DNA from 4 places in the Parendozoicomonas sp. 2304DJ65-17 genome. Region 2 is predicted to be linked to each of the others. Evidence: predicted binding sites of a transcription regulator. Region 2 holds the regulator's gene; each other region holds the start of a gene.
What was found. Region 2 encodes sigma-54, which starts transcription at its own class of promoters, with help from an activator protein. Its sites were predicted from a motif close to TGGCACNNNNNTTGCTNT; they were not measured.

Region 1 (4,212 bases), on a different contig from region 2:
GCCTTCATTAGCAAAGCCTGCCAGAATCAGCTGTCCCTGAACACGAGTCTGGCCATTGGAATAGAGAGCACGTAAAGCACCGGATTCATCAACTTCAATCCCCGTTAACTTACCGGCCGGGTAACCATTCTGAAGAGCCTGGTTTACAGAAAACTCTGTACCTAGCTGAGTGAGCTTGCTGAGATCGAGATCAAAATCCAGATCAGCCACACCGCCAACAGTTAATCCGGTAATAGCGATATTACCACCGGATGCCAGGGTTCCATCGTTATTAAAAACCAATGGGCTTTGAGCAATGGCTGGAGGGGTTATCACCGAGCCACCAACGTTTGTTCCACTTGGTAAGTCAGTGCCATCAAACTGGTAATGCACATTCCAGTTGTTATCTGAAGTTTTGCCGAAATAGAGGCTGAGAATATGAGGATTACCCTGGCTGTCATAAATATTAAAAGCCATGGTGGAGTTATAAGATGCAGGATCGCTGGCATCAAACGGCGAGTTCGCAGGAACAGTATTCCGGGCATCAAGGTTTAACTGGCCAATCAATTCATTGGTTGCGCTGGCCTGCATATCCGCAGCACTAACCTGCAGATCCTGACGGGTACCAGTCAGAATGTTTCCGTTGGCATCAGCTGCAAAACCCTGCAACCTCAACCCTTGGTTGTTTACTAGATAGTTGGCCTGGTCCAGAGAGAAATAACCAGCCCGTGTATAAGCCTGCTGGCCATTGTCATTCAGTACAAAGAAGCCATTACCACTAATGGCCAAATCGAGAGCACTGTTGGTATAGGTCAGGTTGCCCTGACTGAATAATTGAGACGTGTTGGCAACCTTAACACCCGCTGCCTTACTGCTGCCTCCACTCAGGGAGGAAGCATACAAATCCGCAAACTCACTACGGGATGATTTAAAACCGACAGTGTTGGAGTTGGCAATATTGTTACTGACAACTTCCAGATCCTGCTTGGCGGCTTTCATTCCGCTCAAACCAATTCCGAATGACATAATTCAGCTCCTTCTGACTTCTGTCGTTATTCGCCAATCCTGGCAATCTGGGAAAGCGGCATGGCACCGATTCCAGCAATATTCACTTCAACTTCTGAACCACCTCCAGGAATTACCACACTTTCAACCTCTGAGGAGATAGCTACCGGTACTTTTAGCTGTTCGTCGCCATTACTGGCAATCGCCGAAATGGAATACACACCAGCATCAAGATCCAGGCTTGAGGTATCAAAGCTCACAAGACCTTTACTGGCTTTACCAAGATCAACTTCACCCACAATCTGACCATTGGCATCACTGACAATTACTCTCAGCTGGTCAGCATTAGAAGGTACAGCAACCTCACCAGATACAGACTTTCCTTCATCCACTTCAATAACACTGGTAGGAACAGTCACTGTTTTGCCAACCAGACCGGTCGCCTGCATAGCCTGGGAATACTGCATGGAATTCACCACACCGGTCATGGTTTTGTTCAGGCTTTCCAGATTTTCTACACTGGTGATCTGCGCCAGCTGGGCAACAAAGTCCGTGCTACTTTTTGGCTGTAGTGGATCCTGGTTATTCACTTCCGCCAGCAGCATCTGCATAAAGTCTTTCTGCTGGAGACCATTACTTTCCCCCAGCTGAACACCGCCGGTACTGGTTACGTTTTTGGAAATGCCGTTAACATCCATTTAACTGGCTCCGTTTTGATATTTATTGTCCAAGGGTCAGCAAACGCTGCTGCATCTTTTTGGCTGTGACCATAATTTCGATACTGGTTTGATAACTGCGAGAAGCAGACATCATGTCTGCCATCTCAGAAACAATGTTGACGTTGGGGTAATAGACATAACCATTCTCGTCAGCGTTGGGATGACTGGGTTCATACTGGCGCTGCTCTGTAGTCGCAGGAATGCGTTGGATATCGGAAACCTCAACCTGCATGGAAGTATTGCCCAGGCCACCACTTTGCAAAGCCTCGCCCTGAATCACAGAGAACACCGGTTTCATTACCTGATAGGCTTCTTCCGGTGTAGAGCCGGCACTGCTGGCATTGGCAAGGTTACTGGCCACAGTATTCAAACGAATTGTTTGAGCAGCAGCGGAAGAACCGGCTATTGAGAAAATCTGGTTTAACGACATTAAGCAATCCCTGCTTTGGTGTTCTTATCAGCGACCATTAATTGCCCGGGCCAGCCCCTGGAACTTCATATTTAAAAAGGAAAAGCTGGTCTGAAAGGCCAGTGCATTCTCTGAGTAATTAGCTTGCTCAACACCCAGCTCGACACTGTTTCCGTCGGTTGTTTGCTGCTGGGGAATACGGTATTTCACAGAACCATCAAAGCCCCGATCAATACTGCTAACGTGCTGCCCGGAGGTAGAAGCTATTCGACTGTTTTCCATTTCCAGTACTTCACCAAACTCAATATCTCTTGCCTTGTATCCGGGGGTATCCACATTAGCGAGGTTTCCCGCCAGCAGAGTTGCGCGCTGTACCCTGAACTCCAGCGCCCGCGGATGAATACCTAATGCATTTTCAAAACTGATCGCCACGTTCTCTTCCTTGAGTCACGTTACTAGCCGTTAACTATTTGCGATAACCGTGCCAGCTTTTATTTTTAGGATTTGTTTTTGAAGAGGTACCCGGCCAGAGCCTCTGATGACCTTGAAGAAACCCAGTGCTGGTTTAAGGTGAAGTAATAAACGACGAAAAGCGGAAGCCGCGTTCCGGTTTTAGCGGCATGACAATTCCGCCTCAAAAATAAGATTGGGGAAAGGGATGAAATATTGGGTTTTCAAATTAGCCGGAGCCTTTACGCTGGTTTCACTCAGCACCTTACTTCATGCGCAAACAGTCAATGAACAGGTCGAGCTGGCCGTTACCAAGCATTTAAACAAAGACGTAGCTGGTTATGCGAAGAGCCTTGGCAGTAAGAAATATTCTATTCAACTGGCTTCGCTTCCTGCCTTGAAACTCCCTTTATGCACTCACAAACCAGCCGTTAGCGCTATTGGTTCAAGCAGCAAAATAGCATCCAGAATGACGCGCAAAGTTTCCTGTGAAAGCCCGGTATGGTCTTTAAATGTCAGGGCAGAAGTTTTTATTTATCGCACCGTTGTGAAGAGCGTGAACAAAATTGAAAGGAACAGCAGGATTTCCGTAGCTGACCTGACTACCGAAGAAGAAAATATTCTGAAAGTTCGTGGCAAGTATTTCTCAAACCCTAGACAGGTTGCAGGGCTTAACAGTCGCAGACAGATCAGCCCCGGGAAAATTATCCAACCATCCATGACATCACAACCCGAGATGGTGGAACGAAATAAAGCCGTTCGCATTCAGGTGAAAAGTGCCGGGTTTCTTGTTTCCATGAAAGGACAGGCTCTGGAATCCGGCTCACTGGGAGATCAAATCCAGATTCGCAATACATCTTCCGGAAAAGTCATTACCGCAGAAGTGATAGGAAAGGGGTTAGTCAGCCTGGTTGGCCAGTAGTTACTCTGGCCTCAGAATTTTCGGGAGCTGATTGGAATGGGCTTCCTGATCTGCCGCATCAATATCTTCCTGAGGAATCAGGTTTTCTTTCGGTAAGCCATTGTCCTGAACCGGAGCAAAGAGTCTCTTAATCCGGGAAGCCATATTGTGATTCAGAACCATTAACTCAACCCTTCGGTTTGAGCCATCTTCTGGGTTATCAGGAATCCGCGGTTCATGGTCAGACAGTGCGGCAACCATGATAAACTGCTCATCAGTCACACCACCAAAACTCAGGATTTTCTGTGCAACCAAAGCCCGCTCGCCAGAAAGGTTCCAATTGCTATAGCGATAAATATTTGTTTTGGTTGCATCGGTATGGCCACTGACCATAATCGGGTTGCTGATCTTCTTCAAAACCCGAGCCAGAGCCAACAACAAATCTTCATAGAATGGATTCAGCCGGGCACTACCGCGTTCAAACATGTGCTCTTCATTATGATCCAGAATGACCAACCTTAAGCCTTCTGGAAGTACTTCCATAAACACATATTCATCGAGATGACGATCATCCATTTCACCACTCAACATCTGCTGAAGCTGTTTCACTAGCTCTTCAAAATCAGCTTTTTCTCCCCGCTGCGGAGCCTGTAAATCACCAATAACCTCAGTGCCGTCTTTCCCTTTCATACTGGGGCCAACGTTATCTACACGGCGAATAATATTGGGAGAACCACCCAGATCAATTG
Region 2 (4,212 bases):
ATCAAGGAGTTCGGTCCGGCAGGTGAGCTGGAATCAACTCTGGTTTCCGATGAGATCAGCCATTACCCCCATAACGATATAACCCTGCTCACCCGCCCGGATATGTGGAGCTACAACGGTGATCCTGAGAAAACAGGCAAACAGCCGTGGCATACCACTTCCGACAACGGTCGCATACTCCCGGATGGCGAAACCGTCGAACTGATGGGCAATGTAGTGATGATCCAGCCTGATGTTCAGGGAAACCCCGAGCAGCGTATAGACACGGATTTTATGACCGTTTACTCTGGACAGGATTTCGCAGAGACCGATTTACCTGTTCGCTTAACAAATCCAACCAGTGTCGTTAACGCTGTAGGAATGCGCGCATTTTATAAACGGGACTTTATTCAGCTTAAATCCAGGGTAAGAAGCATACATGAAAGTCGCTAAACTCCCTTTTTATCTGGGTCTGGCTCTGGCTGCGGTGATAACCACCACACCATCCTGGGCTCTTAACAGTGACCGAGATAAGCCAATCCACATTACTTCTGATAATGCGGACATAGACGACGCCAAAGGCATCGCCATCTATCGCGGCGATGTTGTAATGACCCAAGGCTCCACAAAACTGACCGGTGATATCATCACCATCTATTCCCAGAACCGTGAAATTAAACGGGTAGTATCTGAAGGTGATAAAGACCTTGCCTACTACGAAGAAGAGCAGGAAGGCGACAAAGGCTTATTAAAGGCCTGGGGTGTCACTATCGACTACAACATGGGCACCGACAAGATCAAACTGATCGAAAAAGCTCGCCTGATTCAAAAGGGTGATACTTTTACCGGCGACCAGATTGATTACGACCAGCTCAAACAGCTCGTTAACGCTACTGGCGGAACAACCAAGAAATCAGGTGGCCGGGTACAGATGGTTATCCAACCCAATCAGACTCCCGGTTCATCCAAGTAGACGCAGAGAAAGACACAGGCCACATGGCACAACTGCAAGCAAAACACCTGAAGAAAAGTTACAGCGGTCGGCAGGTCGTTCGTGATGTTTCTGTATCTATAGAAAGTGGCCAGATTGTTGGGCTACTTGGCCCCAACGGGGCGGGCAAAACCACATGCTTCTATATGATCGTCGGTCTGGTTCAAGCGGAAGGCGGCCAGATTTCCATTGACGACCAGAACCTGACCGCTTTACCCATGCACGGCCGAGCCCGTGCCGGTATCGGCTACCTGCCTCAGGAAGCATCCATTTTTCGAAAGCTGACTGTGGCCGATAACATCATGGCCATTCTTGAAACCAGAAAAGGTTTAAGCAAAGCTCAGCGTCTGGAAAAAATGGAAGAGCTGCTGAATGAGTTCAATATTCAGCACATCCGTGACAGCCTGGGCATGAGCCTGTCTGGTGGCGAACGACGCCGGGTTGAGATTGCCCGAGCCCTGGCTACAGAACCTTCATTCATACTGCTCGATGAACCCTTTGCCGGTGTTGACCCTATTTCCGTAACGGATATTAAGGAAATCGTCACCCACCTGAAGAACAGAGGTATCGGCGTACTCATTACCGACCACAACGTTCGGGAAACTCTGGATATCTGTGAGCACGCTTACATTGTCAGCGAAGGTCAGATCATCGCGTCAGGCAACAGCGACACCGTTCTGAGCAACCAGAAAGTGCGCGACGTTTACCTCGGAGAGCATTTCCGGATCTAACGCCTGCGGAGCTGCACCGCTACTGGTCGCAGCTCTTCCTGACGACTGTATTTCACAGGCTGAGCTTCACGTTGGAGCATACGGCAGTGTAATATAGTGGTTTATACGGAAGCGTTATCATGTGTTAAGCCAACGGGCAGGGATGTTGAAAATAATTTTGCAGGACAGTGCAGTTAAGGCTGGATAATACGATCCCATGAAGCCATCTCTTGAACTTAAAATTGGCCAGCAGCTGACAATGACACCCCAGCTGCAACAGGCCATTCGCTTGCTGCAGCTTTCTACACTGGATCTCCAGCAGGAGATTCAGCAAGCCTTGGAAAGCAACCCAATGCTGGAGCAAGAGGAGCTCCAACCTGCTGCAGACCCGGAAGTGCAGGACGCCATTTCTGATGCTGGCCTCACTGACCTGAACGCATCCACCAAAACCGAAAAGACCGACGAAACTAAAGAAACTCAGGAAGACTGGAGCGAATCCATTCCTTCTGATCTGCCTGTAGACAGCGGCTGGGATGATGTTTATCAGGCTGCACCGTCAAGCTCTGGCAGTCAATCCGATGGCCCAGTTGATGATTTCACAACTCGTACCAGTTCCAGTGAAACCCTGCAGGACCACTTGGAGTGGCAGCTGAACCTGGCGCCGATGTCCGACACTGATCGTATGATTGCTATGGCGATTATTGAAGGCATCGATGACAACGGCTATCTCACCGTGTCCTTGGAAGATATTCTGGAAAGCCAGGATCCTGAGCGGGAAATTGAAATGGACGAGGTTGAGATGGTTCTCAACCGTATACAACATTTCGAACCGGTTGGTGTTGGCTGTCGGGATTTACGGGAATGCCTGCTGATTCAACTTCGTCAACTTCCTGAAGCAACCGATGATGTTATCAATGCTCACCGCATTGTTGATCGTTACATCGATCTTCTCGGCACCCGTGATTACGCAACATTAATGCGCCGCACCCGGCTGAAAGAACCTCAGATCAAAGACGCGCTGGCCATCATCCAGAGTCTGAACCCTCATCCCGGAGCAGAGCTTCAGGAATCAGAAGCAGAGTATGTTATTCCGGATGTTCTGGTTCGCAAACGCAAAGGGCGCTGGGTTGTTGATCTGAACCCTGACACAGCTCCACGTTTACGCATTAACGATGGCTACGCATCCCTGATTCGACGAGCGGATTCCAGCGATGACAATACTTACCTGAAAAACCACCTTCAGGAAGCACGTTGGTTTATCAAAAGCCTGCAAAGCCGAAACGAAACACTTCTGAAAGTAGCCACCCGCATTGTTGAATACCAACGCGGCTTTCTGGATTACGGTGAAGAGGCTATGAAACCTCTGGTTCTGCACGATATCGCCGAAGCGGTTGATATGCATGAATCAACAATTTCACGGGTGACCACCCAGAAGTTCATGCATACACCCCGCGGAATTTTCGAGCTGAAATACTTTTTCTCTAGCCACGTTAGCACCACATCCGGCGGAGAATGCTCTTCAACAGCTATCCGGGCACTGATCAAAAAACTGATTGCCCAGGAGAATCCGAAAAAGCCTCTCAGTGACAGCAAAATCGCCACCCTTCTGGGAGAGCAGGGAATAAAAGTCGCCAGACGCACCATCGCCAAATACAGGGAAGCTCTGATGATTCCTCCCTCCAATGAGCGAAAACGTCTGGTATAGCTACCAATTTATAGAAAATGCGCTACCACAGCGCCAGATCAGTCTGAAGCATGCCTTGGCTCATGGAAATAGATTCCAGATACGCAAAATCCGAGACGAGGCACGGGACTGGTGGTAGAATCTAAAGTGTCGGCCCGGTATGGAATTGTCGGGGCTGCTCAACCTGACACCAGGAGAGTAACGCATGCAAGTTAAGATCAGTGGTCATCAGTTCGACGTAACAGAAGCTCTGAACGAGTACGTTTCAAAAAAACTTGACAAGCTAGCCAGCCATTACGATGGAATAACAAGTGTTCAGGTTACCCTGAGTATTGAAAAGCAAAGGCAATGTGCCGAAGCGACCCTGCACGTACGTAATGCTGATATCGCTGCATCGGCTGAACATGAAGACATGTATGCTGCTATTGACCTGTTGACGGACAAACTTGATCGTCAGCTTTTGAAGTACAAGGAAAAAAATATTGATCGCCTTCAGGGGGCCTCTCACTGATCCCCGGTCCAAAATCCAATGAGCCTACGGAATATTCTTGCTCCCGGTCACGCCTTATACGGCGTGCAGGGAGCCAGCAAGAAGCGCACTCTGGAATACATCGCCAGCATAATCAGCCAAAGACAGCCCGGTCTTGATACCAAGGAGTTGTTCAACCAGCTTGTGACCCGGGAAAAACTTGGAAGCACAGGTCTTGGTAATGGTTTTGCGCTACCCCATTGCCGGGTAGCAAACTGCGAAGAGCCACAGGCAGTATTTCTTAGGCTCGCTAAACCAATTGACTTCGATGCTATCGACAAAAAACCTGTCGACCTGGTTTTTGCATTGGTTGTTCCAG
Region 3 (4,212 bases), on a different contig from region 2:
CACCTGAAAAAGGAAAAACCGTCTTTATTTCTGGTCAGCTCAGTTCAAACACCAAAGGTGAAGTGTTGGGTGAGACCGTCGGAGAGCAGATGGTGATTACCTTTAAAAATCTTAAGCTAGCTATTGAAGCGGCTGGTGCAAAACCAGAGCATGTCATAAAAATTCAGGTACTTATCGCTGGTCATACCGAAAAATGGTTAGGGCCACTGGATGAAGAAATTGTAAAACTGTTTGGTGAACATTTACCTGCCAGTACTTTGATTCCTGTACCGAGACTAGCTTTGGATGACATGCTGTTTGAAATTGATGCGACGTTATTCATCCCTGCTGAATCTTAATTTGAGTAAGCCCCGGTTAAACAACATTGGAAGTATTTTTCTGGGGGGCAACTTATGCTTATAGCGACAGTTGTTTTTGATTAGTAATAAAAAAGCCCCGCTTTGAATAAAGCGGGGCTTTTTTCCAGGGCCGATTTAAATCAGATCTTATTTGTTAGTGAATTCTGGGTAAGCTTCCATTCCGCATTCAGCCAGATCCACACCTTCGTACTCTTCTTCTTCGCTAACCCGGATACCGGTGATAGCTTTCAGAGCGCCCCAAACGATCAGGCTGCAGCCGAATACCCATACGAAGATGGTAGCGGCACCGATCAGCTGACCGGAGAAGGTTACGTCGCTGTTGGTGAAAGGAACAACCAGCAGACCGAACAGACCAACAGTACCGTGTACAGAGATGGCACCTACTGGATCGTCAATCTTCATCTTGTCCAGAGCCAGGATGGAGAACACTACCAGGATACCGCCGACAGCACCGATCAGAGTGGCCTGAATTGGAGTTGGAGTGCTTGGCTCGGCAGTGATGGCAACCAGACCAGCCAGAGCGCCGTTCAGACACATAGTCAGGTCAGCCTTACCAAACAGCAGGCGGGCAGTGATAAGAGCGGCAACCAGACCACCGGCAGCAGCAGCGTTAGTGTTCAGGAATACCATGGCTACGCTGTTAGCGTTGGCGATATCGCCCAACTTAAGTACGGAACCACCGTTGAAGCCGAACCAGCCCATCCACAGGATGAACATACCCAGAGTAGCGAGAGGCAGGTTGGCACCAGGCATAGCGTTGATTTCACCGTTCTTGCCGTACTTGCCTTTACGAGCACCCAGCAGCAGAACACCAGCCAGAGCAGCAGCGGCACCAGCCATGTGAACGATACCGGAACCAGCGAAGTCGGAGAAACCAAGGTCACCCAGAGTGTACATACCGAATACAGAGTCACCGTTCCAGGTCCAGGCACCTTCCATTGGGTAGATGAAACCAGTCATCACTACCGCGAAGAACAGGAAACTCCACAGCTTCATACGCTCAGCAACGGCACCGGATACGATGGACATTGCTGTAGCAACGAATACTACCTGGAAGAAGAAGTCGGAAGCGCCGGAGTAGATAGAGCCACCTTCGAAACCGTCTTCACGGGCAGCGAACTCAGCCAGAGTATCAGATACATGGCTGTCACCAACCAGAACGCCTTCAAGCAGAACACCACCGCCGTACATGATGTCGTAACCAACAATCAGGTACATGGTGCAGGAGATCGCAAACAGTGCGACGTTTTTGGTAAGAATTTCAGTTGTGTTCTTGGAGCGGACAAGACCTGCTTCGAGCATGGCAAAGCCGGCCGCCATCCACATAACCAGTGCACCACACACCAGGAAGTAGAAGGTGTCCATCGCGTATTGCAAATGGAAGATTTGATTTTCCATGTTGAGTAACCCCCAGGATTTATTCTTTTAACACCAGCTCTTGAGAGAAGAGGTTTGGTGTTTGCGACTGCCGCCCACATCGGCATTCGCGTTTTTATTCAGGACCGGCTCGGAAAAGCCGACTTAAAACTTTTGATCAGATAGCGGCAGTGCCAGTCTCGCCGGTACGAATCCGGATGGCCTGCTGCAGTTCGGTAACAAAGATCTTGCCGTCGCCGATCTTGCCGGTGTTGGCAGCCTTGGTAACAGACTCAATAACCTGATCCAGCAGGTCATCACCAATAGCAACTTCAATTTTCACCTTGGGAAGAAAATCAACCACGTACTCTGCACCTCGGTAGAGTTCGGTGTGACCTTTCTGGCGACCAAAGCCCTTAACTTCTGTAACAGTAATACCCTGCACGCCAATGTCGGAAAGTGCTTCCCGGACATCATCGAGCTTGAAAGGCTTGATAATCGCTGAAACTAACTTCATTACATTGTCTCCTGATTAATGCGCCGGTTACCGTGTGGAGCGGATGACCTAGCAATTTTTTACAGCACTTAAGGCTGTTTCCGGGTTGTCCTGAGGGGTCAGGACAAGTTTACGCCTTTGACGCTGGTGTTATAAGGGTTTTCCCCTGACTTCTGTCTTACCCTGTGCACTGGTTTGGTATCTGTGCGTTACACCTGCGTGCTCTGGCCCCTTTTTATTGCCGTTCCCGGATCGCAGTAACGGTGTGGCCGGCATTCGCACTAGGGAATAGCAGTCATCGTGCCATTTAATAAAAAATCATTTATTTCATTGGGTTACGTGTTGGTCGTACTGAATTTTAAGAAGGTGTGACCAGATATGATGCACGGGAGTGCACTATGGTGTTGTGGTGATGCAGGCTTGTGCACAGGAATGGTGCGCAATTAAAGGAAGGGCAAAGAGCAGCGTAATCACCACTCTTTGTTTGAAGCAAAAAAGATTTATTCCAGAGTCAGAAGAACAGCTTCTCCGGCCTGGGCTGAAGCGCACTTATTTAACAGTTCCACAAACTCTTCACCATTGGAGTCACAGATCCACTGATTTTTCTCGTCGTCAAAATCAAAGTGGAAGCCGCCGGATTGCGCAGCCATCCACAGCTGACGCAGAGCGCCCTGGCGGCTGAGGATAATCTGGCTACCGTTTTCAAAGCTTAAAGTAAGAATGCCGGCAGAGTTTTCATAATCAATATCGGTATCAATATCTTCGATGGCATCTTCAATTGCCATCATCAGGTCATCTAATTGGTCGTTGAATTCAAATTCAGTCATGGTTTTGCGTAAGTGAAGGTAGGGGAGTGTTATCTGTAGCGGATTGTCGTACAGAGTTATCGGTTGGGCAAACGATCTGTGTTATCAACCGTGTGTTGTGTCTGTTATGGCCTAAATTCCGCAGGTATACTGATTACTAATTACGCGAATTGACTTATAGCTTTTGAATCGGGAGTCCACCATGAAACGCGCACTGGCGCTCATCGCCTTCAGTCTATTTATCTCCGCCTGCGGCCAGAAGGGACCTTTGTATCTACCTGATGCAGAGCCTTCAAACCTGACTGTACAGGGAGGCGAAGGGAGTTAATGTCGTCGTTGTATTCTGATTCGTTTTCCCTGAAGAATGGTGAACTTTGCGCTGAGAACATTCCTCTCAGCCAGCTGGCCGAAAAGGTTGGTACTCCTGCCTATATTTATTCTCGTGCAGCAATAGAAGCGGCATGGAATGGTTATGCCAAACCACTGGCGGACGTTCCTCACAAAGTCTGTTTTGCCGTAAAAGCCAATTCCAATCTCGGTGTGCTGAATGTTCTGGCCGAACTGGGCGCGGGTTTTGACATCGTTTCCGTTGGTGAACTCGAGCGAGTACTGGCTGCTGGTGGTGATGCCGGAAAGGTTGTGTTCTCTGGTGTCGGAAAGCAGGAACATGAAGTGCGGCGCGCTCTGGAAGTCGGCGTTTGGTGTTTCAATATTGAATCCATTCCCGAGCTGGATCGTCTGCAGACTATTGCCGCGGATATGGGAAAAACCGCACGGGTTTCCCTGCGGGTGAACCCTAATGTGGATGCCCAGACTCACCCTTATATTTCTACCGGACTGAAAGACAACAAGTTTGGCGTGGATATTGACCGGGCTGACGAAATCTATGAGCGTGCTCATAGTCTGCCAAATATTGATGTCACCGGTGTGGATTGCCATATCGGCTCACAGCTGACATCTCTTGATCCGTTCCTGGATGCTCTGGATATTCTGCTGGCTCTGGTCGATCGCCTGGCCGATAAGGGAATTAAGCTTTCCCATGTCGATCTTGGTGGTGGACTTGGCGTGACTTATAAAGATGAACAACCTCCGGCAACAGCAGACTTTATTACTGCGGTGCGTGAGCGAGTTGGTGATCGTGAACTGGCGCTGGTGTTTGAACCGGGCCGTTCCATTATTGCCAATGCAGGGATTT
Region 4 (4,212 bases), on a different contig from region 2:
GCTCAATGCGTGGCAATTCCTGAAGTAATCCCCTGCTATAAGAAAACGCACTAATAGACAAAAAAAGAATTACCTGTAAAATCCGGCGCCTTCGAGTTCCCTCACCTCGCGCTAACGAAAAAGGTAAACAATGCCAAGGATTGATCTCTCTGCGATCTCCACAGAATCAAGCGCTAACCAGTACAAACGACTGATTCTGACTATGACACTGCTCCATATCGCTATTATCACAGCCAGTAATTATCTGGTTCAGATTCCATTTCAGATGTTTGGTCTCCACACAACCTGGGGCGCCTTTACATTTCCATTTGTATTTCTGGCCACAGACCTGACTGTACGCATCTTTGGCAGACAGCCCGCCCGACAGATTATCCTGCGCGCCATGCTGCCAGCCCTGACTGTATCCTATCTGGTTTCGGTGATGTTTTATGAAGGAAGATATCAGCCAGACGGCCTGAACGGCTTTAATCTGTTTGTGGCTCGTATCGCCTTTGCCAGCTTCTCGGCTTATTTGATCGGGCAGATGCTGGATATCACTATTTTCAATCGTCTTCGCCAACTAAAAGCCTGGTGGATTGCTCCGGCAGCGTCCACGATTCTGGGCAATATGATTGATACCATCAGCTTCTTCAGTATCGCTTTTTACAGATCCACCGATGCCTTTATGGCAACAAACTGGATGGAGATTGCCCTGGTAGATTACGGTTGGAAACTGGCTATATCCCTTGCCCTGTTCCTTCCTCTGTACGGCGTACTCTTGAATCGCCTGCAAGCACTATTGATGAAAAAGACTGCTCAGAAGCAGACTTCAGAAGAAAGCGCGAGCTTCTCTCAGGCGGCCTGAGACCTACTCATGGGTAGAGGGCTTTTGGGAACCCTCTATCCATGCCACCAAGGCCGGTTCCGGCGAACGGCTTATACCATTCAAACCCTGCTGAAGAGCATCTTCCAGCCCGGTCATAATTCGGGTCATCAGGCTGAAATAGCTGACCGGGTCAAGCACCGACTCGCTTTTGCCATTCTGCAAAGACTGAATCCTCACAATAACGGCCTCAAGCCGGGGAATAATATTTTCTCTTGCCAGCACCGTGATGGCCGGATCAAACAGTTTCTTCTGGGTGTCAGACAAAGCCACAAACTTAGTCATGGTGGCTCTAACATTGGCAATATACCGTTGCGCTTCACTCAGACTGTAGGCAATACGAGCATTCAGTCGGCGGGACGGTTCGGTAAGATAAAGTCGGTGACAAACCAGTCCCCGCATCTGGCCGGCCAGCTCTTTTAACCGTGCAAGATCATTCAGAACAAAGCGCATCAGGGGAATGCCTTCAACAAAGCAGCCACTCTCTGATTTTCTCGCCGTTTGCCAGAGAAGACGTAACAGCTGCTCAATAAGATGACTGTGAAGCTCATAATTTGTCAGAGGCTGATCTTGCCGCCACTGACGACTGAGGGTTAACCACTCCTGATACAATCCCAGTACCAGCTGCAGATTCAGCTGTTCTTTTTCCAGAAGCAGTTGATCGAGCTGACTGCGTATCTGATGCTGAAGCCTCATTAAGCGCTGTTCAAAGAACACATCTCCAGCCAAAACTGCCAGGCTGGCTCCCCGATGGTGCTGAATATGGCCCACCAGGCTCAACATCTGTGCACACAGTGCCAGGCCATGCTGCCTGTTACGGTGCCTGCGGATCAAATCCTGGGGAGCATCATCAAGCGTCGACGCCTCCGCGAACTGAGCAAATTCCTCATCTATTTTTCTCAGGGCCTGATAAGCCATAGCAACTTATCCCTATGCTTTTTCTTGCTTTATCCCTGACTATGCATGTCCTGTGCCGTTTTCCGACAGGCTGTTGGAAAACCTATTGTCTACCCTGTCTGAAGACCGATTAAAAAATGGTACACCTGAATGCTCGATTCACTGGTTCAGCTTGATGACTCAATGCCCGGAATAACACTGGATATTCGCCTGGCCGCAGATAATAACTTTACCGGCAAGCAGATTTACGCCGAAGCCAAAGCTTATGTTCACAGGGATACCGCCAAAAAGCTTGAAACAGCCAGAAGAATCGCGGCCACATTGGGGCTTCAACTCCATATCTGGGATACCTTCCGGCCCTTGGAAGCCCAGCAGAAACTCTGGGATTACCACCCCGATTCCCGCTATATATCTCCACCGGATAACGGCCCGCGCACCCACTGCCGCGGAATTGCTGTTGACCTGACTCTGGAATCGGCCAAAACCGGTGAACTGCTCGACATGGGGACTGGGTTTGATGATTTCAGGGATTTAGCGCACCACAATAATACGTCGATCAGTGATGAGGCATTAAGAAACCGGCTGACACTTGCAGGATTAATGCATACGGCGGGATTTCGGTGCCATCCGTATGAGTGGTGGCATTATGAGTTGCCAACCCTTGATCGCTACCCGGTTCTGACAGACCGGCTGGCGGGCACACACCTTATGGGGGAAGAGGAAAAAGAATAAGGCACTATTGCAATAGCAATAATGCCTGACAGCTTATCAGTGATGGCTGCACATTTTAGAGGCATCAGCAACGATGCCTTCAGCACTTTCTACCAGTTTGCCTTTACCCAGGAACAGTTCCAGCAAAGCTTCTGCGCTCAGTCCCTTAACGGAGCAGGTGTGGAATTCAGCTTCTGCGCCAAACTGATCCGCGATTACCTGCAGCAGTTGTGCGCGAGGTTGTGCCTGCTCAGACTCCAGAACTAGCTTCAAAACGTTACGACCATGTACAGACTGAGCCATATTTACCTCTTAACTATTTTACTTTGGCTATTATCTAGCCACATATTCATAGTCACGATACTGCACTGACGCATTCGCAGGCATGCGTACTTATGCCTAGGAGCCTTGGTAAATAAGCATTAAAAGGCCAATTCCTTATGAACAGACGCTTCTTTCTTTATGCTGGTACAATAACAACAGGGGCACTGATCGCTTTTCCATCGGCGGGCAAAACCCTCAGCAGTAACAATGTTTTTGGTAATCTGATCTTTACCGCCGAACAACCGGGCCGTTTTGCCCACAAAGCAAAAACTCATCTTCCCATTATCACTCCGGTAGATACCCCTCAGGGTAAAACCATCCGTGTGGAAACCAACCATGAAATGAGAGGTTATGAACACTACATCGTTAAGCACCAGTTGTTTGACCGGGGTTACAACCTTATTGATGAAAAATTATTCAACCCAGAAGTAGAAAGACAGCCGGTTTCTCTGTTCAAACTGGAGGAATATACAGGGCCACTGTATGCAACAAGCCTGTGCAACAAACATGATCTGTGGCTGGCTCAGACGACAGTGTAATTCTGCATAAAAATCATTGCCGGCTCTGCACTTGAACAGGACAATAGCGCCCAACAAAAAGCCGTTAATAAGAAGTACACAAATGAATCTGGTTTTTCGTCTAGCAATCCTTTTAATTCGCTGTTATCTGTCGCCTAAAAGCTCCGTTTATAAAACATCGAAAACCAGTTTTCGGGCATGGCCCCATGATTTCAGACTACGGGACCATCTGCCAAACCAGCGCTTTTTTAACCTTATGGAGCTGGGGCGTTTTCCTCTCTGGCATGGTGCAAGGCTGGCGTTAGCCGGGCATTTTTCTGCTCGCATGATTGCGGCCCAACAGCTTGTCTATATCAAACCTATTGGTCGACAAAAACGCTTTGATGTTTACTCCAGAATCGCAGGCTGGGATGGGAAATATGTGTATTACCACCATGAATTCCGTTCAGGCGATAAATTATTTGCGACAGGGTTGGTCAAAGAAGCCTGCCTGAAAAAAGGCAGGCTTGTGTCTCCTGAAGATGTTCTCGGAGAAGCTCAGCCCCTGCCAGATATAATTACAACCTGGCTCCACAACCAACAGGCTCTAAAAACTGCAAGTATTAAACACCCTCAAGAGCAGTAGCCTGGGGCCGGCCGCGGCGTATCCAAAACATCAGCAGCCCCAACATAGCAACCAGAATCGGCAATGTCAGGACAAGAAGCCCTTCCCAGCCAATCTGATACAGCACGAAACTGGACGTTAAAGCTCCCAGAGACTGGGAGCAGAAAACCAGCAGATCATTTATACCCTGAGCCTGATGACTCTGCTCCGCCCGGTACATTTTCGGCAACAGCGATGTACCGGCCACAAACAGGAAATTCCAGCCAATACCCAACAACAAAAGCGCCCACCAATAG

Region 1: the regulator sigma-54 is predicted to act here: its motif matches at 2,582-2,599, upstream of flgB (flagellar basal body rod protein FlgB).
Region 3: the regulator sigma-54 is predicted to act here: its motif matches at 2,500-2,517, upstream of glnK (P-II family nitrogen regulator).
Region 4: the regulator sigma-54 is predicted to act here: its motif matches at 1,821-1,838, upstream of ACY2RR_RS12520 (nitrate- and nitrite sensing domain-containing protein).

The regions. Positions count from the first base shown of each region.
Region 1 is NZ_JBYVJV010000001.1:470,822-475,033, forward strand. It holds gene flgE (flagellar hook protein FlgE) at 1-1,005, opposite strand, end outside; gene ACY2RR_RS02185 (flagellar hook assembly protein FlgD) at 1,032-1,682, opposite strand; gene flgC (flagellar basal body rod protein FlgC) at 1,705-2,133, opposite strand; gene flgB (flagellar basal body rod protein FlgB) at 2,161-2,544, opposite strand; gene flgA (flagellar basal body P-ring formation chaperone FlgA) at 2,771-3,484, shown strand; gene ACY2RR_RS02205 (flagellar motor protein MotB) at 3,485-4,212, opposite strand, start outside.
Region 2 is NZ_JBYVJV010000002.1:891,491-895,702, reverse strand. It holds gene lptC (LPS export ABC transporter periplasmic protein LptC) at 1-432, shown strand, start outside; gene lptA (lipopolysaccharide transport periplasmic protein LptA) at 419-952, shown strand; gene lptB (LPS export ABC transporter ATP-binding protein) at 976-1,701, shown strand; gene ACY2RR_RS09020 (RNA polymerase factor sigma-54) at 1,898-3,385, shown strand; gene hpf (ribosome hibernation-promoting factor, HPF/YfiA family) at 3,570-3,875, shown strand; gene ptsN (PTS IIA-like nitrogen regulatory protein PtsN) at 3,894-4,212, shown strand, end outside.
Region 3 is NZ_JBYVJV010000001.1:1,002,778-1,006,989, reverse strand. It holds gene ACY2RR_RS04590 (RidA family protein) at 1-338, shown strand, start outside; gene ACY2RR_RS04585 (ammonium transporter) at 486-1,757, opposite strand; gene glnK (P-II family nitrogen regulator) at 1,894-2,232, opposite strand; gene cyaY (iron donor protein CyaY) at 2,712-3,038, opposite strand; gene lptM (LPS translocon maturation chaperone LptM) at 3,220-3,345, shown strand; gene lysA (diaminopimelate decarboxylase) at 3,345-4,212, shown strand, end outside.
Region 4 is NZ_JBYVJV010000004.1:105,079-109,290, forward strand. It holds gene ACY2RR_RS12510 (bifunctional protein-serine/threonine kinase/phosphatase) at 1-28, shown strand, start outside; gene ACY2RR_RS12515 (7-cyano-7-deazaguanine/7-aminomethyl-7-deazaguanine transporter) at 131-844, shown strand; gene ACY2RR_RS12520 (nitrate- and nitrite sensing domain-containing protein) at 848-1,780, opposite strand; gene ddpX (D-alanyl-D-alanine dipeptidase) at 1,910-2,491, shown strand; gene ACY2RR_RS12530 (YecH family metal-binding protein) at 2,528-2,773, opposite strand; gene ACY2RR_RS12535 (desulfoferrodoxin family protein) at 2,911-3,333, shown strand; gene ACY2RR_RS12540 (acyl-CoA thioesterase) at 3,416-3,937, shown strand; gene ACY2RR_RS12545 (MFS transporter) at 3,915-4,212, opposite strand, start outside.